4 regions of the Streptomyces sp. NPDC059832 genome follow, and region 1 is predicted to be linked to each of the others. Evidence: riboswitches for the same ligand, from Rfam matches in the RefSeq annotation. Region 1 holds a riboswitch; each other region holds the start of a gene.
The links. Region 1 has a riboswitch for cyclic di-AMP ahead of ACFV8T_RS18560 (M23 family metallopeptidase). Riboswitches for the same ligand answer to the same signal wherever they lie in the genome.
Positions count from the first base shown of each region.

Region 2: linked by a shared signal. The riboswitch ahead of ACFV8T_RS20195 (transglycosylase family protein) and the one ahead of ACFV8T_RS18560 (M23 family metallopeptidase) in region 1 are both predicted to bind cyclic di-AMP.
Region 3: linked by a shared signal. The riboswitch ahead of ACFV8T_RS28490 (transglycosylase SLT domain-containing protein) and the one ahead of ACFV8T_RS18560 (M23 family metallopeptidase) in region 1 are both predicted to bind cyclic di-AMP.
Region 4: linked by a shared signal. The riboswitch ahead of ACFV8T_RS06100 (NlpC/P60 family protein) and the one ahead of ACFV8T_RS18560 (M23 family metallopeptidase) in region 1 are both predicted to bind cyclic di-AMP.

Region 1 is NZ_JBHWIY010000009.1:233,025-239,994, reverse strand. It holds gene ACFV8T_RS18575 (DNA topoisomerase (ATP-hydrolyzing) subunit A) at 1-125, opposite strand, end outside; gene ACFV8T_RS18570 (M16 family metallopeptidase) at 396-1,778, shown strand; gene ACFV8T_RS18565 (M16 family metallopeptidase) at 1,805-3,187, shown strand; cyclic di-AMP (ydaO/yuaA leader) riboswitch at 3,475-3,642, shown strand; gene ACFV8T_RS18560 (M23 family metallopeptidase) at 3,655-4,464, shown strand; partial or broken gene ACFV8T_RS18555 (GntR family transcriptional regulator) at 4,690-5,400, shown strand; gene ACFV8T_RS18550 (HPr family phosphocarrier protein) at 5,568-5,849, opposite strand; gene ACFV8T_RS18545 (GNAT family N-acetyltransferase) at 6,022-6,970, shown strand, end outside.
Region 2 is NZ_JBHWIY010000010.1:256,731-263,700, forward strand. It holds gene ACFV8T_RS20185 (cytochrome P450) at 1-701, shown strand, start outside; gene ACFV8T_RS20190 (transglycosylase family protein) at 807-1,772, shown strand; cyclic di-AMP (ydaO/yuaA leader) riboswitch at 2,073-2,244, shown strand; gene ACFV8T_RS20195 (transglycosylase family protein) at 2,248-3,024, shown strand; gene eno (phosphopyruvate hydratase) at 3,311-4,591, shown strand; gene ACFV8T_RS20205 (septum formation initiator family protein) at 4,700-5,170, shown strand; gene ACFV8T_RS20210 (DUF501 domain-containing protein) at 5,230-5,763, shown strand; gene ACFV8T_RS20215 (exopolyphosphatase) at 5,869-6,810, shown strand.
Region 3 is NZ_JBHWIY010000019.1:6,120-13,089, reverse strand. It holds gene ACFV8T_RS28510 (NAD(+)/NADH kinase) at 1-561, opposite strand, end outside; gene ACFV8T_RS28505 (APC family permease) at 797-2,194, opposite strand; gene ACFV8T_RS28500 (hypothetical protein) at 2,554-2,871, shown strand; gene ACFV8T_RS28495 (hypothetical protein) at 2,868-3,074, shown strand; gene ACFV8T_RS28490 (transglycosylase SLT domain-containing protein) at 3,114-3,599, opposite strand; cyclic di-AMP (ydaO/yuaA leader) riboswitch at 3,604-3,790, opposite strand; gene ACFV8T_RS28485 (ATP-binding cassette domain-containing protein) at 4,434-6,104, shown strand; gene ACFV8T_RS28480 (DUF305 domain-containing protein) at 6,190-6,864, opposite strand; gene ACFV8T_RS28475 (hypothetical protein) at 6,968-6,970, opposite strand, start outside.
Region 4 is NZ_JBHWIY010000003.1:206,097-213,066, forward strand. It holds gene pcrA (DNA helicase PcrA) at 1-1,507, opposite strand, end outside; cyclic di-AMP (ydaO/yuaA leader) riboswitch at 1,756-1,920, shown strand; gene ACFV8T_RS06100 (NlpC/P60 family protein) at 1,927-3,069, shown strand; gene ACFV8T_RS06105 (hypothetical protein) at 3,129-3,482, opposite strand; gene ACFV8T_RS06110 (C40 family peptidase) at 3,797-4,858, shown strand; gene ACFV8T_RS06115 (GNAT family N-acetyltransferase) at 5,041-5,802, shown strand; gene ACFV8T_RS06120 (LuxR C-terminal-related transcriptional regulator) at 5,861-6,559, opposite strand; gene ACFV8T_RS06125 (PspC domain-containing protein) at 6,543-6,970, opposite strand, start outside.

The DNA.
Region 1 (6,970 bases):
CGTGAGTAGATCACCGAGTACGCGTACTCGAGGAAGGAGCCCTGCATTTCGTCGACGACGTCGATGTCGAGGATCTTCTCCTCGAAGTCGTCCGGCGGCGGGGTCTTCGTGCTGCGGCGGGCCATCGCTGCTGCGACTCCTTCACGGATTCTGTTCGGGCAACCTCAGGTTCTGACGCGGACCATTGTGGACCGCCGCACTGACATCCCCGACCTCGACCCGTCCCAAGAGGCGTTCCAGGCCCCGGTCGGGTCGGTTTTTCGACCCGTCGCGCGGGGGATGCGCCCCTCTTTCACGCGAACTTCCGCGATATGGGAACTTCGCCAGGTGTCCGCGCGCTTGCTTAAAGTGGCAGGTCTCGCAGGAAATCCAGTATCGCGATCGAAGGGACGTACATGCCCATGGGTCACACGGCCACCGCTCAGGCCGGCTCCGGCGGCTTGACAGCGACCGAGCACCGCCTGGCCAACGGCCTGCGCGTGGTGCTCTCCGAGGACCATCTGACCCCGGTCGCCGCGGTCTGCCTCTGGTACGACGTCGGTTCGCGCCACGAGGTCGAGGGGCGCACCGGTCTGGCGCACCTCTTCGAGCACCTGATGTTCCAGGGATCCGGCCAGGTCAAGGGGAACGGCCACTTCGAGCTGGTGCAGGGGGCCGGCGGTTCGCTCAACGGGACCACCAGCTTCGAGCGCACCAACTACTTCGAGACCATGCCCACGCACCAGCTCGAGCTGGCCCTGTGGCTCGAGGCCGACCGCATGGGCTCGCTGCTCGCCGCGCTCGACGAAGAGTCCATGGAGAACCAGCGCGACGTCGTCAAGAACGAGCGCCGCCAGCGCTACGACAACGTCCCGTACGGCACGGCGTTCGAGAAGCTCACGGCGCTGGCCTACCCCGAGGGCCACCCGTACCACCACACCCCGATCGGCTCGATGGCCGACCTGGACGCCGCGACCCTCGAGGACGCCCGCACCTTCTTCCGTACGTACTACGCGCCCAACAACGCGGTGCTCTCGGTCGTCGGCGACATCGACCCCGAGCAGACCCTCGCCTGGATCGAGAAGTACTTCGGCTCCATCCCGTCCCACGACGGCAAGCAGCCGCCGCGCGACGGCGCGCTGCCCGAGATCATCGGCGAGCAGCTGCGCGAGGAGGTGCGCGAGGAGGTTCCGGCGCGGGCGCTGATGGCCGCCTACCGGCTGCCGCACGACGGCACCCGCGAGTGCGACGCGGCGGACCTCGCGTTGACCGTGCTCGGCGGTGGCGAGTCGTCGCGGCTGCACAACCGCCTGGTCCGCCGTGACCGTACGGCCGTGGCGGCCGGGTTCGGGCTGCTGCGGCTGGCCGGCGCGCCGTCGCTCGGCTGGCTGGACGTCAAGACGTCCGGCGGCGTCGAGGTGCCGCAGATCGAGGTCGCGGTCGACGAGGAGCTCGCCCGGTTCGCCGCCGAGGGCCCCACGGCCGAGGAAATGGAGCGCGCGCAGGCCCAGTTGGAGCGCGAGTGGCTGGACCGGCTCGGCACGGTCGCCGGCCGCGCCGACGAACTGTGCCGGTTCGCCGTGCTGTTCGGCGACCCGCAGCTCGCCCTGACCGCCGTGCAGCGGGTGCTCGACATCACCGCGGAGGAGGTCCAGGCGGCCGCCAAGGCCCAGCTGCGCCCCGACAACCGCGCGGTGCTGGTCTACGAACCGGTCGAATCGACCGAGCCCGCGGACGCAGCGGACACCGACGAGACCGACGCCGACGACACCGACGCGCACGAAGGAGCGGACAAGTGACCGACGCTGCCGCGACTGGAGTTTCGATGCAGTACCACCCGCAGCCGGCCCCCGGCGTCGCCCGCCCCTGGGCCTTCCCCGCGCCGGAGCGCGGCGCCCTGCCCAACGGCCTCACGGTGCTGCGCTGCCACCGCCCCGGTCAGCAGGTCGTGGCGGTCGAGATCTTCCTCGACGCCCCGCTGGACGCCGAGCCCGAGGGCCTCGACGGTGTGGCCACGATCATGTCGCGGGCGCTGTCGGAGGGCACCGACAAGAACACCGCGGAGGAGTTCGCCGCCGAGCTGGAGCGCTGCGGCGCCACCCTCGACGCGCACGCCGACCACCCCGGCCTCCGGGTCTCCCTCGAGGTCCCGGCCTCCCGGCTGGCCAAGGCGCTCGCGCTGGTCGCCGAGGCGCTGCGGGCGCCCGCCTTCGCCGACAGCGAGATCGAGCGGCTGGTACGCAACCGGCTCGACGAGATCCCGCACGAGCAGGCCAACCCGGCCCGGCGCGCCGCCAAGCAGCTCTCCAAGGAGCTCTTCCCGGCCGCGGCGCGCATGTCGCGCCCGCGCCAGGGCACCGAGGAGACGGTGGAGCGGATCGACTCGGCGGCCGTGCGTGCCTTCTTCGACGCCCACGTCCGGCCGACCGCGGCGACCGCCGTGGTCGTGGGCGACCTCACCGGCATCGACCTGGACGCCCTGCTCGCCGACACCCTCGGCGACTGGTCGGGAGAGGCCGCCGAGCCCCGTCCCGCCCCGCCGATCACCGCCGACGACACCGGGCGGGTGGTGATCGTCGACCGTCCGGGCGCGGTGCAGACGCAGCTGCTGATCGGCCGGATCGGCGCCGACCGGCATGACAGCGTGTGGCCGGCCCAGGTGCTCGGCACGTACTGCCTGGGCGGCACGCTCACCTCCCGTCTCGACCGTGTGCTGCGCGAGGAGAAGGGCTACACGTACGGCGTACGGGCCTTCGCCCAGGTGCTGCGGTCGTCGGCCCCGGACTCCGCCTCGGGCGCGACCGGCGCCGCGATGCTGGCCATCAGCGGCTCCGTGGACACGGAGTCCACCGAACCGGCGCTCAAGGACCTGTGGACGGTCCTGCGGACGCTGGCGGCCGAGGGCCTGACCGACGAGGAGCGAGAGACGGCCGTGCAGAACCTCGTGGGTGTCGCACCCCTGAAGTTCGAGACGGCGGCCTCCGTCGCGGGCACCCTCGCCGACCAGGTGGAGCAGCACCTCCCCGACGACTACCAGGCGCAGCTGTACGCCCGGCTCGCGGAGACCGGCACGGTCGAGGCGACCGCGGCGGTCGTCAACGCCTTCCCGGGGGACCGGCTGGTCACGATCCTCGTCGGCGACGCGGCACGGATCGAGGAGCCCGTCCGGGCTCTGGGCATCGGAGAGGTGTCGGTGGTCACCGGCTGACGACCACCCCGGCGGGCACCGGCTGCCGGGGTGGTCGCCCCGCCGTGGCCGCCCTGCCGGACGGCCAGTCCGGCTATCCGGCATATCGCCACATATCGAGACAAAGGGAAGGCCTCCGTGAGCGGAATCTCGCCGGGGCCTTCCCTTTTGTCCGTTCTGATGGGGAGGTTGCCTGTCTGCCCTGTGGGATGCGCTACAAAACGTCCTGTCCGTTTGGTGAATGAAAGCGACCCCGCTTAGCGTCGGCTCGACTGCCCGTCACTCGTATGCCGCATCCGCGACGTACCGGACAGTCATCGCCGAGTCCCCGTCAGGCGCGAGCCTGGGGAGCCGGGGACCCACGTAGTCCCTGGGGTGAATCGGATGCCTGAGCCTCGATGGGGCCGGGGCGTCCGTAGGAGACCTTCCTGCTCCGAACCCGTCAGCTAACCCGGTAGGCGAGAAGGAAGGAAAGGATCAGCCACTTCATGGCGTTCACCCGTGCCACCGGGAAGCACCGTGCCCCGAGCCGACTGACGCGCAGGAGCGCGAAGGTCGTCGGCGTCGCGGCTCTGGCCACCACCGGCGTCATCGGCGGTATGGCCGCTCCGGCCCTCGCCGCCGACTCCGAGGCCCTCTCCGCGAGCGACACCGGCCTCAACCAGGTCATCGCCATCGACAAGACCCTCGCCGACCGGATCGGCGCCCAGGCCGACGCGCAGCAGCACCAGGCCGACGTCGCGGCGAAGGCGAAGGCGGAGGCCCAGCGGAAGGCCGAGGCCAAGAAGAAGGCCGAGGCGAAGGCCAAGGCCGAGGCCGACGCGAAGCGCGCCGCCGAGGCCCGTGCCGAGAAGGCACGCGCCGCCCGGTCCGCCGAGCGCACCCGGCTGGGCTCCTTCCAGCTCCCGGTCGCCGGTTCGTACGTCACCACCGGTTACAAGTCCAGCGGCTCGCTCTGGTCCTCCGGCAGCCACTCGGGCATCGACTTCCACGCCGCGTCCGGCAGCTCCGTCGTCGCCGTCGGCGCCGGTACGGTTGTCGAAGCCGGCTGGGGCGGCGCGTACGGCAACAACATCGTGCTCCGGATGACGGACGGCACGTACACGCAGTACGGCCACCTCTCCTCGATCGGCGTCTCCGTCGGCCAGAGCGTCGGCGCGGGCCAGCGGATCGGCCTCTCCGGCTCGACCGGCAACTCCACCGGGCCGCACCTCCACTTCGAGGCCCGGACGACGCCGTCGTACGGCTCCGACATGGACCCGGTCGCGTATCTGCGCGCCCACGGCGTCAGCGTCTGACCGGCGCCCCACCGCAATACCTCGTCGAAGGCCCCGGCAGCATGCCGGGGCCTTCGGCATGCCCGCCGGGTGCCCGCGGACGGCGACCGCCCGTCGAACCGCCCCGTGGCCAAAAGATATTCATGAATTTCTGCCCGGCGTCGGAAATGCGGCCGCATTGCAATAGAGTCGCAGAACAGGCGTCGGCCGGCCGCGTTTCGCGGGGATTGAGGCGGAGGTTCGGACATGCGCATTCCGGCGCATTCGGTATGTACGGCAATCCGTGACGACATCGTCTCCGGTGTCTTCGAACGCGGCAGCCGTCTCACGGAGGAGCTGCTGGCGCGCCGTTACGGGGTCTCCCGTGTCCCGGTACGGGAAGCGCTGCGCACCCTGGAGTCCGAGGGCTTCGTGGTCACCCGCCGGCACGCGGGTGCCTGCGTCGCCGAGCCCACCGAGCTGGAGGCGGCCGACCTGTTGGAGGTCCGGATGCTGCTGGAGCCGCTGGGCGCCGCACGCGCCGCGCAACGCCGAACCGAGGCGCACCTCAAGGTGCTGCGCGGTCTCGTGCGGCTCGGCCAGGACCGGGCCGGGCGGGGCGAGAGCGGGGATCTGCGTTCGCTGGGCGGCTGGTTCCACGAGACGCTGGCGCAGGCCTCCGGCAGCCCCGGCCTGATCGCGCTGCTCACCCAGCTGCGACACAAGATCGCCTGGATGTACGCGGTCGAGCAGCCGGCCGGGCCGGTGGATTCCTGGGCCGAGCACGGTGCCATCGTGGACGCGGTGGCGCGCGGCGACGCGGAACGGGCCAGGGCGCTGGCCGCCCATCACGCGGAACGGGCCGCCGCCGCGCACCGGCTGCGCCGGACCGACCGGCCGGGCCGACGGCCCGCCGCTCCCCGCACCGGGCGCGTGAGGACCTCGCAACATTCCGTAAACACCGCGGGCGTCCGGCATCAACAATTACGCCGTATAACAAAGAGGCGTGATTTCGCGGGGTCATCCCGTCCTGCCTGGAATTGGTGTGCCGGAATTTCGTGTGCTCCCCCGGACGGCCCGTTCCGGGAAAACGAAAGAGCCGCGGCTCCGGTTCAGGGTGCCGCGGCTCTTTCGGGGAAATTGTTTCAGACGGTCTCCGGGAGCTCCTCGAGCCCCTCGGCGACCAGCTTCGCAAGACGGTCCAGGGCGGCTTCGGAGTCGTCGGCCTCGGAGGCGAGCACGATCTCCTCGCCACCCTGCGCGCCGAGGCCGAGGACCGCGAGCATGGAGGCGGCGTTCACCGGGTTGCCGTCGGCCCTGGAGATCGTCACGGGGACGCCGGAAGCCGTGGCGGCACGGACGAAGATGGAAGCGGGGCGGGCGTGCAGGCCCTCGGCCCAACCGACGTTGACGCGGCGCTCAGCCATGGTTCTGCCCTTCACGAATCAACAGTTGTCTAGACCAGTCTCTCACGCGGTGCGCAGTGCTCAGGCCGACCCGGGGAACGCCCGCAACGCCTGGTGAACCGCCGATCGGCCCTCTCAGACTGCCCCGGCCCCGAGACCTACGCGACCGCTGGCGGAGCCGTAGTCTTTGCCCATGCAGCCCGCGCCGGAGCAGAGTCCGCATCACGCCTATCCCGACCACTGGGAAGCGGACGTGGTGCTCCGCGACGGGGGCACCGCGCGCATCCGGCCCATCACCACGGACGACGCCGAACGGCTGGTCAGCTTCTACGAGCAGGTCTCCGACGAGTCGAAGTACTACCGGTTCTTCGCCCCGTACCCCCGGCTGTCCGACCGGGACGTGCACCGCTTCACCCATCACGACTACGTCGACCGGGTGGGTCTCGCCGTCACAATCGGCGGCGAGTTCATCGCGACCGTCCGCTACGACCGGATCGACGAGCGCGGCAGGCCCGCCTCCGCACCCGCCGACGAGGCCGAGGTCGCCTTCCTCGTCCAGGACGCGCACCAGGGCCGGGGCGTCGCCTCGGCGCTCCTCGAACACATCGCGGCCGTCGCCCGTGAGCGCGGCATCCGTCGCTTCGCCGCCGAGGTGCTGCCCGCCAACAACAAGATGATCAAGGTGTTCCGGGATGCCGGATACACCCAGCAGCGCAGCTTCGAGGACGGCTCCGTCCATCTCACCCTGGACCTCGAACCGACCGCCGAGTCCCTCGCCGTCCAGCGCGGCCGTGAGCAGCGGGCGGAGGCGCGGTCCGTGCAACGTCTGCTGGCCCCCGGCTCCGTCGCCGTCATCGGTGTCGGCCGGACCCCCGGCGGCGTCGGCCGCACGGTCCTGCGCAACCTCCTCGGGGCCGGCTTCACCGGACGTACGTACGCCGTGAACCGCGCCTTCGCCGCCGACCGGGCCACGGTCGACGGCGTCCCCGCCCACCGCTCGATCGGCGAGATCGCCGAACCGGTCGACCTCGCGGTCGTCGCCGTCCCCGCCGACCGGGTTCCGGAAGCCGTCGCGGACTGCGGCGAGCACGGCGTCCAGGGTCTGGTCGTCCTCTCCGCCGGATACGCCGAATGGGGCGCCG
Region 2 (6,970 bases), on a different contig from region 1:
AGAAGATGCGCGGCTATCTCGCCGAACTGATCCACCGCAAGCGGGAGAACCCGGGGGACGACCTGATCTCCGGGCTGATCCGGGCCAGCGACCACGGCGAGCACCTCACCGAGAACGAGGCCGCGGCCATGGCCTTCATCCTGCTCTTCGCCGGATTCGAGACGACGGTCAACCTCATCGGCAACGGGGTCTACGCGCTGCTGCGCAACCCCGGGCAGCGGGAACGGCTCCAGCGCGCGCTCGACTCGGGGGAGAGCGGGCTGCTGGAGACCGGGATCGAGGAACTGCTGCGGTACGACGGCCCGGTGGAGCTGGCCACCTGGCGGTTCGCCACCGAAGCGCTGACGCTCGGCGGGCAGGACATCGCGGCCGGGGACCCCGTGCTCGTGGTGCTCGCCGCGGCCGACCGCGACCCGGAGCGCTTCGAGGACCCCGACACGCTCGACCTCGCGCGGCGTGACAATCAGCACCTCGGATACGGGCACGGAATCCACTACTGCCTGGGAGCTCCGCTCGCCCGGCTGGAGGGACAGACCGCGCTCGCCACGCTTCTGAACCGCCTTCCGGACCTGCGGCTTGCGGTGGAACCTACCGATTTGCGGTGGCGTGGCGGGCTCATCATGCGTGGACTTCGCACGCTCCCCGTGGAGTTCACGCCGGGGCCCCTGACCACCGGAAGTGACGGTCCGTCAATTCTGTGACTTTCACGTGATCTGTGCTGCATCGACTTGTGACGCGCGTTCGAGTCCCGCTAGGTTCACCGTTCGACTCACCAGTCACATGTCAGTCACACGGAAGGCAACCCCATGGGCTCCGCGAACGGCAGACACCGTCGCCCCCGTCAGGCACCCGCCATCGTCGTCGCCGCGGGCGTGACCGGATCGGCCATCGCCATCCCGCTGCTCGGCGCGTCCGGTGCGCACGCGGCCGACGCCACGACCTGGGACCGGGTGGCCGAGTGCGAGAGCGGCGGCGCGTGGAGTGCCGACTTCAGGAACGGCTACTACGGCGGCCTGCAGTTCTCGCCGGAGACCTGGAAGGCGTACGGCGGTGAGGCGTACGCGGAGCGCGCCGACCTCGCCAGCCGGGCGCAGCAGATAGAGGTGGCCGAGAAGGTCCTGGACGGCCGGGGCCCGCAGGCCTGGCCCAGCTGTGCGGTCATCTCGGGCCTCGCGGTGGACGGGACGCTGCCGGGGGTCGACCCGGGCTCCGTTCCCGCCGACGACCCGACCGGGAGCGCGAAGCCGGCTGACGACGCGTCGGCGGACCCGTCCGACGACGCCACGCCGTCCGGGAGCGCCTCGGACGGCTCGGACGACGTGGACGGTGCGGACGGCTCGGACAGGACCGACAAGCCGTCAGGGAAGGCCTCGCGGTCCCCGAAGCCCTCGACTTCGAGCACTCCGTCTCCCGGGGCGTCCTCCGGTACCCCCCGTGACGCGTCCGATTCGCCCGACTCGTCCAGCGATGCGGGTGGCAGGCACCGCGGCGTGCCGGCCACCGAGGGGAGCCGGGGCACGGACGGCGGCGGCGGTCGCGAGTCGGGCCGTCACGCCTCCCGCGGCGGCAACGGCGCGCGCGACACGGCCGAGCCGACGGCTGACGGCACGTACACCGTCCGGCCCGGCGACAACCTCTGGTCGATTGCTGATGCACAGAAGGTCCCTGGAGGCTGGCCCGCGCTCTACGAGGCCAACAAGGGTGCCGTCGGCTCCGACCCGGACCTCATCCTCCCTGGCCAGAGCCTCGATCTCGATGTGAAGGCCCAGTGAGAGCAGTCTGATAATCGACTAAAAGCACCTCAAAAATCGGGGTAGTTCAGGGACCTATGTCCGCTTATGCGTAAGTGAGACATGGGTCTCTTTGCGTCAACTGGCGTGTCGCGCCCGGGAGGCCCTTCCGCATCACGTCCCACCTGCGGAAACGACGGTTCTTCAGATGCAAGTACGGGTCGATTGTCCGATGTGTCCGTCTTTGAATGTGGGGGTTGCGTATGTTTACGGTCGGAACCGCTCGCACCGCGGGCCCCGTCGACCGTCACGCCGAATCCTGCCGTCGGTCGAAGGGAACAGACGCGTAAAGCGCCGTAGGCAGGAGCGGGGGACCCAGGTAAGCGCCGGGCCCGATCGTCGAAAGACGCATCAGGACCGGCTTGGGGTGAAGTCGCGTGCTAGGACGTGCGACCGGGCAACTCACTTGGCCCGAACCCGACAGCTCACCTCGTAGGCGTCGGTGAGGAGAAGTTCCATGCTGCTTTCCAGCAAGGGCAAGCACCGCCGCCCGTCCAAGGCCGTCCGTATCGCCACGCTCGCCGGTGTCGCCGGTGCCGCCGTCGCCGTGCCCCTGATGGGTGCGACCAGCGCCTCCGCCGCCTCCGTCGCCACCTGGGACGCCGTCGCCCAGTGCGAGTCCGGTGGCAACTGGTCCATCAACACCGGCAACGGCTACTACGGCGGTCTGCAGTTCTCGCAGTCCAGCTGGGCCGCCGCCGGCGGTACGCAGTACGCCGCCCGTGCCGACCTGGCCACCAAGGCCCAGCAGATCGCCACCGCCGAGCGGCTCCTCGACATGCAGGGCCCGGGTGCCTGGTCCTGCGCCGGTGCCGGCAACCTGACCAACGACGGTGTCGACCCGGGCGTCAACACCGGCTCCTCCTCGAACTCCACCGCGAGCTCCGGCGCCTCCGAGCAGCAGAGCGCCCCGGCCGCCCCGAAGCAGCAGTCGCAGCCGGCCCAGCAGGCCCAGCCGAAGCAGAGCGAGCGCACCGAGGCCCCCGCCGCCTCCCGCTCGGAGCGCTCCGCCGCCCCGCAGGCCGAGTCCAAGAAGACCGTCACCACCCCGACCGGCGAGAAGGTCGAGAAGGGCGACGGCGAGTACAAGGTCGTCTCCGGCGACTCCCTCAGCGAGATCGCGGCCGACCACAAGGTCGAGGGCGGCTGGCAGCAGCTGTTCGAGCTGAACAAGGACATCGTCAAGGACGCCGACCTGATCTACCCGGGTCAGCAGCTGCACCTGACGAAGTAGTCGAGGCTCTCTCCTCCCCGAGCACCCCGGCCCGGCGCGCATTCCCCCGTATGCGCCGGGCCGGGGTTCGGCCGTCTGCGCTCGGGGGAGCGCCGGACCGTTCAAGTGTTGTAGTTACTGGCCAGTAAATTTCTGCCTGTTTGACCGGCAATGTGCGCCCTCGGGTCCTTTTTCGTCCCAGGGGTCGGGCGGTCGTCGGGCTCAGCGGGCCGGGCCGGTTAGGCTCTTGTCGCAAGGCCAAAGTGACCCTGCACAACCAGCGTCATATCCCAGAAGGAGATGCCTCGTGCCGTCCATCGACGTCGTCGTAGCCCGGGAAATCCTCGACTCCCGTGGAAACCCCACGGTCGAGGTAGAGGTCGGCCTCGACGACGGCAGCACGGGCCGTGCTGCCGTTCCGTCCGGCGCCTCCACCGGTGCGTTCGAGGCCATCGAGCTTCGCGACGGTGACCCCAACCGCTACCAGGGCAAGGGCGTCGAGAAGGCCGTCCTCGCCGTGATCGAGCAGATCGGCCCGGAGCTCGTCGGCTACGACGCCACCGAGCAGCGGCTGATCGACCAGGCGATGTTCGACCTGGACGCCACCGAGAACAAGGGCTCGCTCGGCGCCAACGCCATCCTCGGCGTCTCGCTGGCCGTCGCCCACGCCGCCTCCGAGGCCTCGGACCTGCCGCTGTTCCGCTACCTCGGCGGCCCGAACGCGCACCTGCTGCCCGTTCCGATGATGAACATCCTCAACGGCGGCTCGCACGCCGACTCCAACGTGGACATCCAGGAGTTCATGATCGCGCCGATCGGCGCGGAGTCCTTCTCCGAGGCGCTGCGCTGGGGTGCCGAGGTCTACCACACGCTGAAGAAGGTCCTGAAGACCAAGGGTCTTTCGACCGGTCTCGGCGACGAGGGCGGCTTCGCGCCGAACCTGGAGTCCAACCGCGCCGCCCTCGACCTCATCATCGAGGCCATCAAGGAAGCCGGCTACGCCCCGGGCAAGGACATCGCGCTCGCGCTCGACGTCGCCGCGTCCGAGTTCTACAAGGACGGCAAGTACGAGTTCGAGGGCAAGTCCCGCTCGGCCGCCGAGATGACCGAGTACTACGAGGAGCTCGTCTCCGCGTACCCGCTGGTCTCCATCGAGGACCCGCTGTACGAGGACGACTGGGCCGGCTGGAAGGTCATCACCGACAAGCTCGGCGCCAAGGTGCAGATCGTCGGCGACGACCTCTTCGTCACCAACCCGGAGCGCCTGGCCCGCGGCATCGAGGAGGGCTCCGCCAACGCCCTGCTCGTCAAGGTCAACCAGATCGGCTCGCTGACCGAGACCCTGGACGCCGTCGAGCTGGCCCAGCGCAACGGCTTCAAGTGCATGATGTCGCACCGCTCCGGCGAGACCGAGGACGTCACCATCGCCGACCTCGCGGTCGCCGTGAACTGCGGCCAGATCAAGACCGGCGCCCCGGCCCGCTCGGACCGCGTCGCCAAGTACAACCAGCTGCTGCGCATCGAGGAGATCCTCGACGACGCCGCGGTGTACGCGGGCCGCTCGGCGTTCCCGCGGTTCAAGGGCTGAGCATCCCTTTCGGCCCGTCAGGGGCCGAAGGCCATGGCGTCCGTCCGTCCCCGCACTCGGTCCCGTACCGTGTGCGGGGACGGACGTGCGTAGTGGGGAGGCGGAGACATGGCCGCGAAGGACCGGGACCGGTTCTCCACCGCGACCCGGCTGCGGCTGCTCGGCGAGCAGACCGCCGCCCGCGTCTACCGTTCCCAGAACCGCCGTCAGGCCCGCCGCTCACGGCTCACCGGCCGGGCGGCCTTCCTCGTGCTCATCGTCTGCTCCCTGGTGGTCGCGCTCGCGTACCCGATGCGGCAGTACGTCTCGCAGCAGGACGAGATCGCCGACCAGGAGCGCCTGGCGCGGGAGGCCAAGGCCCGTACCGAGGAGCTGCGCGACGAGAAGGCGCGCCTCCAGGACGACGCGTACATCAGGCAGCTGGCCCGCACGCACCTGCACTACCTTCTTCCCGGGGAGACCGGTTACACGGTGATCGACCCCGACGCGGTCAAGGAGCGCGAGGGCAGGACGGACGAGTCCGGCCGGCCGTGGCACTCCAACCTCTGGGACGGCGTCGACAGCGCCGACCGCGACTGACTCTCTTCATCCATCTGCAGAACCGCAGTTCGAGCAGCCCGATCAGAACCTAGGCAGGCATGGAAACGCCCCCTCCCCAGACCGAGTCCACCGCGCCCACCGAGGCGGACATCGCCGCGTTCCAGCAGCAGCTGGGCCGCCCGCCGCGCGGTCTGCGCGCGATTGCGCACCGCTGCCCGTGCGGCAACCCGGACGTGGTCGAGACGCAGCCCCGGCTGGAGGACGGTACGCCGTTCCCGACGACGTACTACCTGACGTGCCCGCGTGCCGCGTCCGCGATCGGCACGCTGGAGGCGAACGGGGTCATGAAGGAGATGACCGAGCGCCTCGGTACGGACCCCGAGCTGGCCGCCGCGTACCGGGCCGCTCACGAGGACTACATCGCACGGCGCGACGCCATCGAGGTGCTGGAGGGCTTCCCGAGCGCCGGTGGCATGCCGGACCGGGTGAAGTGCCTGCACGTCCTGGTCGGGCACTCGCTGGCCGCGGGGCCCGGGGTGAACCCGCTGGGCGACGAGGCCATCGCGATGCTGCCGGAGTGGTGGCGCAAGGGGCCGTGCGTCTCGCCGTGCGGCGCGCCGGACGAGGGCTGACCGTTCGTCTCCCGGGGGCTCCGCCCCCGGACCCCCGCTCCTCGATCGCCGGAGGGGCTCGGTTTGCTCCTCGAACGCCGGAGGAGCTTGATCTGGGAGTGCTTCATGACCCGCGTGGCCGCCATCGACTGCGGTACCAACTCCATCCGCCTGCTCGTCGCCGACGCGGACCCGTCCACCGGTGAGCTCGTCGAGCTCGACCGGCGGATGGAGATCGTCCGCCTCGGCCAGGGCGTCGACCGGACCGGGCGGCTCGCCCCCGAGGCCCTGGAGCGGACGTTCGCGGCCTGCCGTCAGTACGCGGCGGTGATCAAGGAGCACGGTGCGCAGCGGATCCGCTTCGTCGCCACCTCCGCCTCCCGTGACGCGGAGAACCGGGACGAGTTCGTCCGCGGGGTGCTGGAGATCCTGGGCGTCGAGCCCGAGGTGATCAGCGGTGACCAGGAGGCGGAGTTCTCCTTCACCGGAGCCACCAAGGAGCTCGCGGGCCGCGATCACCTGGCGAAGCCGTATCTCGTCGTGGACATCGGCGGCGGCTCCACCGAGTTCGTCGTCGGCGACGACCATGTGCGGGCCGCGCGCTCCGTGGACATCGGCTGCGTACGGATGACCGAGCGGCACCTCGTGCGCGACGGCGTCGTGACCGACCCGCCGACCGCCGACCGGATCGGCGCGATCCGGGCCGACATCGAGGCCGCCCTCGACCTCGCCGAGGAGAGCGTCCCGCTCACCGGGGCCGCCACCCTCGTCGGCCTCGCGGGGACGGTCACCACGATCGCCGCTATCGCCCTGGGGCTCGACGCGTACGACTCCGAGGCGATCCACCACTCCCGGATCTCCTTCGAGCAGGTCCGGGAGATCACCGGACGGCTCCTCGGCTCCACCCACGCCGAGCGGGCCGCGATCGGCGCGATGCATCCGGGACGGGTCGACGTGATCACGTCCGGGGCGCTGATCCTGCTCGCTGTGATGGAGCGGACCGGGGCCCGGGAAGTCGTGGTCAGCGAGCACGACATCCTCGACGGAATCGGCTGGTCGATCGCCTAGAACCCCGATGCTCATGCGGGCTTTGGCCTGCACCTTTGAGCCGGTGTGGGCCGCGTGGGCGGTGGTTCGCGAGACACGGTGCGACGAAGTTCGTGAACTTCTTCACAAGGAATTCGGCCCCGCGGAGGGCAGTTCTGGTCCGTTCGGGTATCCGGAGCCG
Region 3 (6,970 bases), on a different contig from region 1:
GTCGCGGGCGAGCTTCTCCACGACGACGTCGTTGAGCGCGGTGACGTCCAGCGCCACGCCCCAGCCCTCCGCCGCGGCCTCCTCGTCCAGGGCGACCTGGGGAGGCGGCAGCATGGGGCGCCGCCCGTACCCCATCAGGGCATCGATGTCCGGGGGCACTTCGAGTACGCGGGAGGCCCGCATGGTCAGGGTCATGCGCTCCTCGACCTCCGCCCGGCCCCGGTGGACGGCGTCGAGCGCCCGGACCACGTCGCCGACCGGCACCTCGGTGAGGAAGCCGACGCGGCCCAGGTCGATCCCGAGGACGGCGCCGTCGTTCTTGGCGGCGATCCTGGCGCCGCGCAGGAATGTCCCGTCACCGCCGAGCGTCACGATGAGATCGGGGTTGCCCGCGACATCGGCCTCCTCGCGCCCGCCGCGCCTGCGTTCGTCGTCGCGCCACACGTCGATGTCCGTGCACGGGATGCCTTCGCGGGCACACCAATCGCGTACGACGTCCGCCGCGACGACGGCCTCGGGCCGGCCCTGGTGAACGACGACTCCGACCCGCTCGACACTCATCCCGCCACGACTCCCCGTGTTCCGACGACGCCCTCACCCCACTGTGAGGGAATCAGGGGTGTGTCCGCCCGTCGCCGGGCCGACACCGCGCCCGGTCGGGCGATCGGGTCCGGTGACGGGCCCCGGATGGCCGGATCCGGGCTCCCCGCACCGGGGCGTGACGGACGGCACGGGAGCGGCCCGCCGGCGGATGATCTCCACCGACGGGCCGGGCACCGCACGGAACACGTCCGGGTCAGGACTGCGCGTCCTCCGGAATGCTGACCAGCCAGCGGGTCTCCCGGCGGGGTCGCAGGTAGAGCGCCCAGTAGAGCGTGGCGACCGCGGTGATCCCGCCGGTCCACAGCAGGTACTCGGTCTCCTGCTGGGTCAGGATGTACGCCAGCACGGCGATCAGCAGCACGGGGATCGCGGGCCACAGCGGCATGCGCCAGGCCGGCGCCTCGCGGTGCGACCCGCGGCGGCAGAGCAGGGCCGCGACGGCGACCAGCAGGTACATGGCGGTGACGGATACGCCGGTGACTCCGTACAGGGTGTCGAGGTTGACGAAGCAGAGCGCCGCTCCGGGAACGCCGACGACCAGGGTCGCGACCCACGGGGACCCGAACCGGCCGAGTCGGGACAGGGCGTGGTTGATCGGCGCGGGCCATGCCTTGTCACGGGCGGAGGCGAACAGCACCCGCGAGTTCTGGATGACCATCACGATGCCCGCGTTGATGATCGCGAGGGCGACGCAGAGGCTGACGAAGGTACCGACGGCCGAGTTGGACCAGGCGGCGACCATGGTGTTGAGGTCACCCGAGGTCAGGGCCTCCAGGTCCGGGGCGCCCAGCGTGATGGCGATGACCGGGACGAGGATGACGGCCGTGGAGATGGCGAGGGTGGCGAGCACGGTGCGGGCCACGTTGCGCCGCGGGTTCTCCAGTTCCTCCGAGAGGTAGACCGCCGTGGAGAAGCCCTGGGTGATGAAGAGCGCGATCGCGAGACCGGAGACCACCATCATCGCGGTGACGGTCGAACTCGTGCCGCCCGGCGAGGCGACCGACCCGTGCACCAGCGCCGACGCACCGCGCTCGGAGTGGGCGAAGCCGAGAACGGCGACGACACCTGCCGCGATCACTTCGAGGACGAGGAAGATTCCGGTGATCCACGCGTTGGCGCGCAGGTCGAGGAGGCCGGCGAGGGTGGCGAGCACCATGACACCGGCACCCGCGACGGGAGCCGGAATGTGCACGATGGGTGCGAGGTAGTCGGCCGTTCCCATGGCGATGACCGGTGGCACGATCATCACGACCAGCAGCGAGAGCACGAAGACGAGCCACCCGGCGAGCCGCCCCGCCATGGTCGACACCATGGCGTACTCGCCTCCGGCACTCGGAATGAGCGTGCCCAGCTCCGAGTAGCAGAAGGCGACCGCGATGCAGAGCAGCGAGCCGATGGCGATCGTGAGGGCGGTGTACGTGCCGAGGCTGGAGAACAGGTCCGGGACGACCACGAAGAGGGTCGAGGCGGGCGTCACGCAGGAGAGCGTGAGCAGAGTTCCGCCCACGACGCCGATGGAACGCTTGAGCTTCTGTGGGGTGGGGCCGGTCGCTGGGGCGAGCGCCTGGGGAGCGCTGAGCGTTTCGGTCATCGTGCGGTTCCGATCAACAGGTGCGGTGTCTGAGCACGGGAGCGGTATCGCCTCCAGACGAGGACGTGGTGAGTGGTTTCGTCGCTCCCAGCGCGACATGCAATCCTGACGTGTTCCGCAGGTCAAGAGGTGTTCACCTTCGGAATTCGTTGTTCCGAGGGGCCGATCCGACGATTTGGCGTTAACAACGCGTCATAGTCCGGGGATCGGCGGGTGCGGGAACCGCAGCCCGGCCCGATGGAAAGTTTCCCCCATATCCAGCATCCGGAAGGGCGGGGCGGTGTCCCGCACGAGCGGGCGCGGTCGGGGCGTGGAGCCCGCAGGTCGCGCATCCGCGGTCTTGGTGCCAGCCTGGAGTCATGGCTTGGGCGTCATGGACGACTTGCGGTGTGTTCTCCGGGCACGGTGGCGTGCTCACGGAGGAGGTCGGTGTCCTGTCCGGGGACCTGACCGTTCACACGACTTGGGCGGATGACTCGGCCCAGGTGACCGTGCAGTACACGGGTGCGATCGACTGGTTCACCATGTCGGGCAGTCCCGTGCCGTGTTGTTCGGAGGAGGACAGCCGTCGTCTGCACGATGCGGTGGTGCAGGCGGTCCGGAAGGGTGAGGCGGCCACCGTTCCCGTGCCGCCCCGCCCCACCCGGAAGCAGGCGGCGGAGCCCGCCCAGGAGTGACGCCGGCGCGTCGACGATCACACGTCGCGGAGCGCGGCCAGTCGGTCGCCCGAGCCGACCGCCAGGCCGGCCGGATGGGTCAGCGGCTGTCCCTGCCTACGGCCGTCGCGCTGCGCAACACGGCACTGCGCCTCGCACCGTCCCGCGTCACCGTCGGCACGATCCTGCGCCATGTCGACCGGACGCCCCCGCGGCTGGGGTGACCGCGGGGGCGACGGCCCGGAGACCGTTGGTTCCGTATGTCAGTAGGCCCCGGAGACGTTGTCGATGGAGCCGTACTTGGCGGCCGCGTAGTTGCACGCTGCCGTGATGTTGGCGACGGGGTCGTAGCTGTCCATCGCCGTGCCCGGCACGTGGTAGGCCCGGAACGTCGGATCGATGATCTGGAGGAGGCCCTTGGACGGCGTTCCGGCGGCGGCGTTCGAGTCCCATCTGTTGATGGCGAGGGGATTGCCGGAGGACTCGCGCATGACATTGCGATGGATTCCGTTGTAGCTGCCGGGGATGCCGTGCTGGGCCATGACAGCCAGCGACTCCTTGATCCAGCCGTCCAGATCGTCCGTGTACGCCGCGGTCGGTGCGGCACTGGCGGTCCGCGCCGGCGCCGCCGAGGCGGCGTGGGCACCGATCAGCGGAAGCATGAGTACGGCGGCACCCGTGCCCAGGGCGATGAAGCCCCTGGTCAGCGAGGTGGTCCTGCGACGACGGTACGTACCCGTTGAGGTCATGATGGATTCCTCTCCGTCGCCTGCGAGGTGAGCTGTCGGGTTCGGGCTGGAGATGCCTGGCCGCACACGAATGCGACTTCACCCCGAGCCGTTCCGGATACCGGATCGGCGGCTTACCTGGGTCCCCCGCTCCTGCCGTACACGAGTGGATGGGATTACCGGGCGGCGGCAGGATTCGGCGTTCCGTCCGGATTGACGGTGACCGTAGGCGAGAAGGACCGAAAGGGACAAGCCCCTGATTTCATAACGCAATTCACTTACAAGATCGATTCATTGGAATCGGGGTAATCCACCTCACATGGAACGGTTCGCTTTCCTTGCGGGGAAAGGGAACCGAATTCCACGGTGGGACATTCGAGGGCTCGAACGTGACTCGCGCCACGAAATCCCAAAAGGTACATATCGCCCTGTGCTCGAAAGTCGTAATTGCACCAAACACCCCCTTATCACCCAAAAGGGCAACTGTCCTGGATCGCTCATACAGGACGTACGCGTCGTCGTCCGAGGCCCACGCCCAGGCCCAGGCCCCCACCCGAAACCGGGAGGCGTTGCCATCGCTCCTCCCCGTGGTTATGGTTTTGATGTCCTGTTGTCTCCGATAGAGGTGGACGTTGCGCATCTGAGGTTCGCGAACATCGCGCCGTACGGCACAGCCCGTACGCCCGTCACGCTGTAGCAGTGCTCCGTGCTGCCCGTGACCCCGCGTGGATGCGACCTCGGTGCATGAGCCGTCCCTCTGTCTTCCGGACGCCGCACCTTTCTCCGCTGCTCGGTCGCCGCGTGGTGCTCGCATACGAAGCCCCCGTCACTGCGCTTGCGAATGCGAGGAACACCATGGCGACACCCACCACCCCCCACGCCTCCCTCACCTGCTCGGCCCTGTCCTTCCGGTGGCCGGACGGCACGACGGTCCTCGACGGCCTCTCGCTCAGCATCGGCCGGGGCCGCATCGGTCTCGTCGGCACCAACGGCGCGGGCAAGTCCACACTGCTGCGGCTGCTCGCCGGTCGACTGCGCCCCTCCCAGGGTTCGGTGACCGTGGGCGGCAGTCTCGCCCACCTTCCGCAGAACATCACCCTCGACACGACACTGCGGGTGGACCAGGCCCTGGGCATCGCCGAACAGCGTGACGCGCTGCGCGCCATCGAGGCCGGCGATGTCGACGAGAAGCACTTCGAGACGATCGGCGACGACTGGGACGTGGAGGAGCGGGCCCTGGCGACACTGGGCTCACTCGGACTCGGCGGCGTCGAACTGGACCGCACCGTCGGCCAGTTGTCCGGCGGGGAGACCGTCCTGCTGCGCCTGGCAGCGCTGCTGCTGGAGCGTCCCGATGTCCTCCTCCTGGACGAGCCCACCAACAACCTCGACATGTTCGCGCGCCGGAGGCTCTACGAGGCCGTCGACTCCTGGCGCTCGGGCGTACTGGTCGTGGTCAGCCATGACCTCGAACTGCTGGAGCGCGTGGACCGCATCGCCGAACTGCGCGCCGGGTCCGTGAACTGGTACGGCGGTGGCTGGTCCGCGTACCAGGAGGCCGTGGCCACCGAACAGGAGGCCGCCGGACGGACGTTGCGGGCCGCGGAGGCCGATGTGCGGCGCCAGCAACGCGAGTTGGAGGAGACCCGGGTGAAGCTGGCCCGGCGCCAGAGGAACGGCAGGAAGATCGAGGCCGAGGGGAGCCTCCCGAAGATCCTGGCCGGCCGCCGCAAGCGGTCCGCGCAGGAGTCGGCGGGCAGACTTCGCGGCGTCCACGAGGAGCGGCTCGGCGAGGCGCGCGAACGCCGGGAGGAGGCCGCGGACGCGCTCCGCGACGATGCCGAGATCCGCGTGAGCCTTCCCCACACGGCGGTGCCCGCCGGACGCGGCGTGTTGAACCTGCACGAGTTGCGCCCCCGGTTCGGCAGGCTGCGCGAGGGCAGTCTCCGGGTGCAGGGACCCGAGCGGATCGCCCTCGTCGGTCGCAACGGCGCCGGGAAGACGACACTGCTGCGCACGATCACCGGTGAGCTGGCCCCCTTGTCCGGCGAGGCCAGGACCTTCGTACCGACGCGGTTCCTTCCGCAGCGGCTCGACGTGCTGGACGAGGAGCTGAGCGTCGCGGCGAACGTGGCCCGCATGGCGCCCGGGGTCACCGACAACCACATCCGTGCCCAGCTCGCGCGCTTCCTGTTCCGGGGGAAGCGCGCGGAGCAGCCGGCGGGCACGCTGTCGGGCGGAGAACGCTTCCGTGCCGCCCTCGCGGCGACGATGCTCGCCGCACCGGCCCCGCAGCTGCTGATGATGGACGAACCGACCAACAACCTCGACATCGCCAGCGCGCGGCAGCTGACCGGTGCGCTGGAGTCCTACGAGGGCGCACTGCTGATCGCCAGTCACGATCTGCCGTTCCTCGAATCGGTCGGCATCACCCGGTGGCTGCTGGTCGCGGAGGAGCTCCGGGAGACCACCGCACAGGAGGTGGGTGATCTGCTGGCGACGCCGGAGCACGCGAGCCCGGCCTGATCCGGACGCGAGGCCCGAGGGGTGCGGGCCTTCGCATGACGTCGTCCGGACCGTCATGCGAGGGAGGCCCGCACCCCTGCCGGGATCAGAGCCGGTCGATGATCTTGTTCATCTGCTCGATCTCGGCGGTCTGAGCCGTGACGACAGCGCCGGCGAGCTTCTTCGCGCCGGCGTTGTCGCCGTTCTTCTGCTCGTCCTCGGCCATGGTGACCGCGCCCTGGTGGTGGCCGATCATGAGCTGGGCGAACCTCTTGTCGAAGTCCCTGCCCTTGGCCGCCGCCAGGTCGTCCATGTCCTTGCCGGACATCATTCCGGGCATTCCCGAACCGTCCGAGCCGTGGTCCATCCCGGGCATGTCACCCATCGGGGACGAGGACGCGGGCAGCGGCTTGCCCCACGAAGTCAGCCAGCCCTTCATCGTGTTGATCTCGGGGTCCTGGGCCTTCTCGATCGCGGTGGCCAGCTTCTTGATCTCGGGGTCGAAGGCGCGGCCGTCGGCCAGCTTCGCCATCTCGATGGCCTGCTGGTGGTGCGGGATCATCTGCTGCGCGAACGTCACGTCCGCATCGTTGAACGCACCGCCGGGGGTGGCCGGTGCGGAGGCACTGCGCGAGCCGTGGTTCATGCCGGGCATGGACGAATCGTCGGGCTTCGAGCCGTCGGAGGAACCGCAGGCCGCCAGCGTCAGAGCGAGGGCGGCGACGGTGCCGGCGGCCGCGATTGTGCGGCGGCGGGCAGCAGAGGACAGGGAAGCGGACATCACGGATTCTCTCCAGGTGGACGCGCCACGTCCGTGGCGCGCGAAAGGGGCAGGGTCGTCCGGCCGGTCCGGCCCCAAAGGGCCGTGGACCGGCGGATTCCTGTCA
Region 4 (6,970 bases), on a different contig from region 1:
TCTTCTCGCGCAGGGACAGCGCGTCGATCATCGCCTCGGCCCGGTCGCCGATGCCGCGCTTGGGCACGTTGAGGATGCGGCGCAGCGGGACGGTGTCCTCCGGATTGGCGAGGACGCGCAGGTAGGCCAGGATGTCCCGGACCTCCTTGCGCTCGTAGAAGCGCACGCCGCCGACGACCTTGTAGGGCAGACCGACGCGGATGAAGATCTCTTCGAAGACACGGGACTGGGCGTTCGTACGGTAGAAGATCGCGACGTCGCCGGCCCTGGCGTCGCCCGCGTCGGTCAGCCGGTCGATCTCGTCGGCGACGAACTGCGCCTCGTCGTGCTCGGTGTCGGCGACGTAGCCGGTGATCCGGACGCCCGTGCCGGCGTTCGTCCAGAGGTTCTTGGGGCGGCGGCTCTCGTTGCGCTCGATGACCGCGTTGGCGGCGGACAGGATCGTCTGCGTGGAGCGGTAGTTCTGCTCCAGGAGGATCGTCGTCGCGTTCGGGTAGTCCTCCTCGAACTGGAGGATGTTGCGGATGGTCGCGCCGCGGAAGGCGTAGATCGACTGGTCCGCGTCACCCACGACGCACAGCTCGGCCGGGGCGTCGCCCTCGCCCGCCGGGCCGACCAGCTCGCGTACGAGGGTGTACTGGGCGTGGTTGGTGTCCTGGTACTCGTCGACCAGGACGTGCCGGAAGCGGCGGCGGTAGTGCTCGGCGACGTCCGGGAACGCCTGGAGCAGGTGGACCGTCGTCATGATGATGTCGTCGAAGTCCAGCGCGTTGGCCTCGCGCAGCCGGGACTGGTACATCGCGTAGGCCTGGGCGAGCGTCTTCTCGAAGCCGTCCGCGGCCTGGCCGGCGAAGGTCTCCTCGTCGATCAGCTCGTTCTTCAGGTTGGAGACCTTGGCCGTGAACGACTTCGGCGGGAAGCGCTTCGGGTCGAGGTCGAGATCGCGGCAGACCAGGGCCATCAGCCGCTTGGAGTCGGCGGCGTCGTAGATCGAGAACGACGAGGTGAAACCGAGCCGCTTGGACTCGCGGCGCAGGATACGTACGCACGCGCTGTGGAAGGTCATGACCCACATGGCGTTGGCGCGCGGCCCGACGAGCTGCTCGACGCGCTCCTTCATCTCGCCCGCGGCCTTGTTGGTGAAGGTGATCGCCAGGATCTGGCCGGGGTGCACCCCGCGCTCGGCGAGGAGGTGGGCGATCCGGTGGGTCAGCACCCGGGTCTTGCCCGAGCCGGCCCCGGCGACGATGAGCAGCGGGGATCCCGCGTGGACGACGGCGGCGCGCTGCTCGGTGTTCAGCCCGTCGAGGAGCGCCGCGGAATCGATGACGGGGCGGTGCGCGCCGTCGCGGTAGTAGGCGTCCCTGGGCGGCGGGGGCCCGTCGAACACGCCCGCGAAGAGGTCCTCCGGCACCGCTTCGGGTGCGGAGTCCTCGGGGGGCGGCGGGGGCTCTTCCTCCGAGTGCTGGAGGCCGGCCAGGAAGCTGTCGTCAAAGAGGCTGCTCATCGCTTGTCGAGTCTAGGCCGCCACACCGACACCCGGAGGCCGCATGACCAACCGCACACAGCGCACCGGACACGCAGAGGGTTCGAGCAACCACTCCACGTAAGAAATTCCGGGCCTCCATCACCCGCCGCGGCAAGGTCACGAAAATGTATCGGGCATATCGAACATCAACCTTCACAGCAGCACCATGGGTTGGCTAGCGTGCTCGACCGGGCGGCCCGTACCCCCTTGAGGCGAACCACGCCGAGCGGGCGCCCCCGCCGAATCCGGGCTGCCCCCACGGGAGTTCGGAACCGGGGACCCACACGCAGTACCGGGGTGAATCGGTCCTTATCCCCACTCGGACCGTAGGGCAGCCTTCCGTTCCGCCCGAACCCGACAGCTAACCCGGTAGGCGGTCCACGGAAGGAGATGCCGCCTTGGCGTCGCATCGCAAACCTCGCACCCGGGTGCGCACCACCGCACCGGCCGTCGGGCTCACCACGGCGGCCCTGGCGTCCGTGACCCTGCTCTCCACGCAGAGCGCCATGGCCGCCCCGGATCCTAAGCCCGGCGTCGAGGACGTCCAGAAGAAGGTCGACGACCTCTACCGGCAGGCGGGCACCGCGACCCAGCAGTACAACCAGGCGAAGGAAGCCTCCGCCACCCAGCGCGCCAAGGTCGACGCCCTGCTGAACGATGTCGCGAAGCGCGCCGACCGGCTCAACGACGCGCGCAGGACGCTCGGCACCTACGCGGCCGCGCAGTACCGCAGCGGCTCCATCACGCCGAGCGCCACGTTCTTCCTGGCCGACGACCCGCAGTCGTACTTCGACCAGAGCCAGTTGATGGACCGGATGACCAGCCGGCAGCAGAAGGCGATCACGGACTTCCGTACGCAGCAGGCCAAGGCGTCGAAGAAGCGCGCCGAGGCGGTGCGGAGCCTGGAGACGCTGACGACGACGCAGACCACCCTGCGCACCAGCAAGCAGAACGTCCAGAAGAAGCTGGGCGAGGCGCGCACGCTGCTGTCGAAGCTGACCGCCGAGGAGAAGGCGCGGCTCGCGGCGATCGAGCGCAAGAAGGAGGCGGAGGCCAGGCGCAAGGCGCGGGAGCTGGCGAAGCAGCAGGCCGCCGCGAAGGCCGAGGCCGACCGCAAGGCCGAGGAGGATGCGAAGGAGTCGGGGGGCGGTACGGGGACGGGCACCGGGACCGGCTCGGACAGCGGCGCCACCGCCAAGGCGGAGAAGGTCCTCGCCTTCGCCAGGGCCCAGCTGGGCAAGCCGTACGTCTGGGGTGCCACGGGCCCGGCGTCGTACGACTGCTCCGGACTCACCCAGGCGGCGTGGAAGTCCGCGGGCGTGGACATCCCGCGGACCACGTGGGACCAGGTCAAGATCGGTACCCGGGTCGCCACGGCGGATCTGCGGCCGGGGGACCTCGTCTTCTTCTACGACGACATCAGCCACGTCGGCATCTACAAGGGCGACGGGATGATGATCCACGCGCCGAAGCCCGGGGCGAACGTGCGCGAGGAGTCGATCTACTACATGCCGATCTACGGCAGCGTGCGGCCTGCGTAGCGGCTCGCACCGTCACCCCCGGCCGTCGGACGGCCGGGGGCCGGGGCCGCACGGCGGGATCAGGTCCAGAGCGTGGCGATGAAGATGTTGAGCATCGTCAGCCCGCCCACCGCCGCGAAGGCGCCCTTGTCGGCCTTCTCGTCGTCCCGCTTGATGTAGACGAGCGCGAGGACGACGACCAGGACCAGCAGCTTGACGCCGATCTTGATGTTGTTGACGTGATTGCCGTCGGCCTCGTTCAGCCCGACCAGCGCGACACCGGTGACCAGCATGGTCAGCGCACCGTGCAGCATCGCCGGGACGAACCGGGCCGTGCCCGCGCCCATCGCCTTCATCTGGGTCAGGAAACCGCCCAGCAGGGAGGCGATACCGATGATGTGCAGGGCGACGAAGACATGAATGAGTACGTCCATGAGGCCGCAGCCTAGCCCTGGCCATATCACCACTCGACAGGCAGGTACACCTTCCCGACCACTTCGCTCGCGCCTGTACCAATCGCCTGACTCTGGTGCAATTTTTCCGATCACTGGACGACATTGCCACGCCAAATTCAGACAATAAGCGTCATTACGACTCCTGCCCGTGCCCCGGGTTTAGCGTCCCTGAGCAGGTGACCGGCTTCACCGCCGCTCCGTACGCGGACGGCGCACCGGTCGCCCCGCCGAGAGATCGGGCGGGCCCGCCGGTAGCCCCCGGCGGGCAGTCGTCAGGAAGGACGCACGCCCTCGTGGCAGCGCATCGAAAACCCAAGCAGCGCCCGTACACCGGCCCTGCTGCCCGCACCGCGGCGACCCTCGCCTTCGCCGGGGCCGCCACCGCCGCGGTACTGCCCGGACCGGCGCACGCCGATCCGCAGCGCACCCCCGCCCAGGTCAAGGCCGAGGTGGACCGGCTGTACCACGACGCGGAGGTCGCCACCGAGCAGTACAACGGCGCGAAGGAGAAGGCCGCCGCCGCGGAGGACGCCGTCGACACCCTGCGCGACGAGGCCGCCCGCCGGACCGAGCGCCTCAACGCCTCGCGCGACGCGCTGGGTTCGTTCGCCGCCGCGCAGTACCGCACCGGCGGCCTCGGCCCGTCCGTGCAGCTGGCGCTCTCCTCCGATCCCGACCAGTACCTGGAACGGGCGTCGTACGTGGACCGGATCGGCGACCGCCAGGCCGCCGCGCTCAACAAGGTCCGGCGGCAGGTCGCCCAGATCGCCACCCTGCGCTCGCAGGCCAAGGGAGAGCTGGCCGCACTGGCCGCCCGCCGGGCCGAACTGAAGAAGCACAAGGCGACGATCACGGCCAAGCTGGCCGACGCGCAGCGGCTCCTCGACCGGCTGAGCCCGCCCGAGCGCACCGCCTACGAGAACTCCGACCACGGACCGGCCGACGGCGCGCGTTCCGCCGCCCGCGCCGACCGGAGCACCGCGCGCGACTCCGTCCGGGCGCCGAACGCCCGCGCCGCCGAGGCCGTCGCGTTCGCGTACGGGGCGCTCGGCAAGCCGTACGTCTGGGGCGCCACGGGCCCCTCCTCGTTCGACTGCTCCGGGCTCACCCAGGCCGCCTGGCGCTCCGCCGGCGTCTCGCTCCCCCGTACCACGTACACCCAGATCAACGCCGGGCGGCGCGTCTCGCGCTCCGAACTCGCGCCGGGCGACCTGGTGTTCTTCTACTCCGGCATCAGCCACGTCGGGCTCTACGTCGGCAACGGCCAGATGATCCACGCCCCGCGCCCCGGAGCACCGGTCCGGATCGCGCCGGTCGACCATATGCCCTTCGCCGGGGCCACCCGGGTGGCATAGGGCCTCTCGTTTGGATCCTGCCGGGCTCGCGTGCCCCGGTGCCTGATCCGGCCCGATCCAAACGAGAGGCCCTAGACTCCCGTCTCCGATCCGGAGCAACCCGCCATCGGAGCAACCGCCTTCGGGCCGGACCGCCCTCGGACCGGCCCGCCGTCGCCCAACCGGCCGGAGGACAACCCCACATGCCCATGGACGCCGATGTCCAGAACCATGCCCGTACGCTCGCCCAGCGCTCCCCGGACCACCTCCGGGTCGGGCCCTTCACCGTGCGGTACAACCCCACCTGGTCGAGCAAGTACGCCAATTACGCCATACCCGACCGGGACGCCGAGCCGACGGCCGAGGATCTCGACGCGCTGATCGCGGCGTTCCGCGAGCACGACCGGCTGCCCCGGCTGGAGTTCCTGCCCGGCTCGGCGCCCGCGGTCGAACCCGCGCTGCTCGCCGCCGGGTTCACCGTCGAGAACCGGGCCCCGGTCATGGCCTGCACGCCGGGCGACCTGCTGCCGCCGAAGCCGGTGGACTCCCTCACGATCGCCGAACCGGCCACCGAAGCGGAGTTCGCCGCCGCCGCGCTCGTCCAGCACCACGGATACGGCGAGAGCGGCGAGCCCGAGGACGGCGCGGCGGAATGGCTGCGCACCGCGGCCCGGGGCGGCGGCGTCGCGGCCCTCGCCACCGTCGACGGCGTACCGGCGGGCGCGGGCGGCTGCTCCGTCCCGGTCGACGGCCTGACCGAACTGGCCGGTCTCGCCGTCGCCGACGCCTACCGCCGCCGCGGCATCGGCGCCGCGCTCTCCGCCCATCTGACCGCGACCGCCTTCGAGCGCGGCTGCCGGGTGGTGTGGCTGGAGCCGGGCGACGCCGATGTGGAGCGGATCTACGCGAGCATCGGCTACCGCCGGGTCGACGAGAAGCTGAACATCTCGCTCGCCCCGGCCTGACGCGCCCGCCGCCCGCCGACAGGCCGAACCCGCCGACAGGCCAAGCCCGTCGGCGGGCTCAGACCAGCCGTCGGGCGGTGGCCCACCGGGTCAGCTCGTGGCGGTTGGACAGCTGGAGCTTGCGCAGCACCGCCGAGACATGGGACTCGACCGTCTTCACCGAGATGAACAGCTGCTTGGCGATCTCCTTGTACGCGTAGCCGCGGGCGATCAGCCGCAGCACCTCGCGCTCGCGCTGGGTCAGCCGGTCCAGGTCCTCGTCGACCGGCGGTGCGTCCGTGGAGGCGAAGGCGTCGAGGACGAAGCCGGCCAGCCGGGGCGAGAACACCGCGTCGCCGTCCTGGACCCGGAAGACCGAGTCGACCAGGTCGGTGCCGGTGATGGTCTTGGTGACATAGCCGCGGGCACCGCCGCGGATGACGCCGATGACGTCCTCGGCGGCGTCCGACACGGACAGCGCCAGGAACCGCACCGGGTTCTCGACGGCCCCCATCAGCGGGGCGCAGCGGCGCAGCACCTCGACGCCGCCGCCGCCGGGCAGGTGGACGTCGAGGAGGACGACCTCGGGGCGGCTCGCCGTGATGACGTTGACCGCCTGGTCGACGTCGGCGGCCTCGCCGACCACCTCGACGCCGGTCTCCTCGGTGCGGCCGATCTCGGCCTGGACGCCGGTGCGGAACATCCGGTGGTCGTCGACGAGCACGACCCGTACCCGGCGCTCCGGGCCCCCGGCCGCCGCCTCAGTGGTCTTGGTCATCGCTCGCCCTCTCCATCTCCAGCTCGACTTCCGTGCCCCCGCCGGGCACCGGACGCAGCCGCGCCGTGCCGCCGTTGCGCTGCATCCGGCCGATGATTGATTCTCGTACGCCCATTCTGTCCCCCGGTACGGAGTCCAGGTCGAAACCCGGCCCCCGGTCGCGCACCGAGACGAAGACCGTGCGGCCCTCGACCTCCGCGTAGACCTGCACGGCGCCGCCCTCGCCACCGTACTTGGCGGCGTTCACCATCGCTTCGCGTGCGGCCTGCATCTGCGCGGTCAGCTTCTCGTCCAGCGGGCAGTCGCCGACCACGACGACCTCCAGCGGGACACCGTGCTTGTCCTCGACCTCGGCGGCGGCGCGCTTGACCGCTTCGGCGAGGGTCTCGGGTTCGTCGTCCTCGTCCTTGC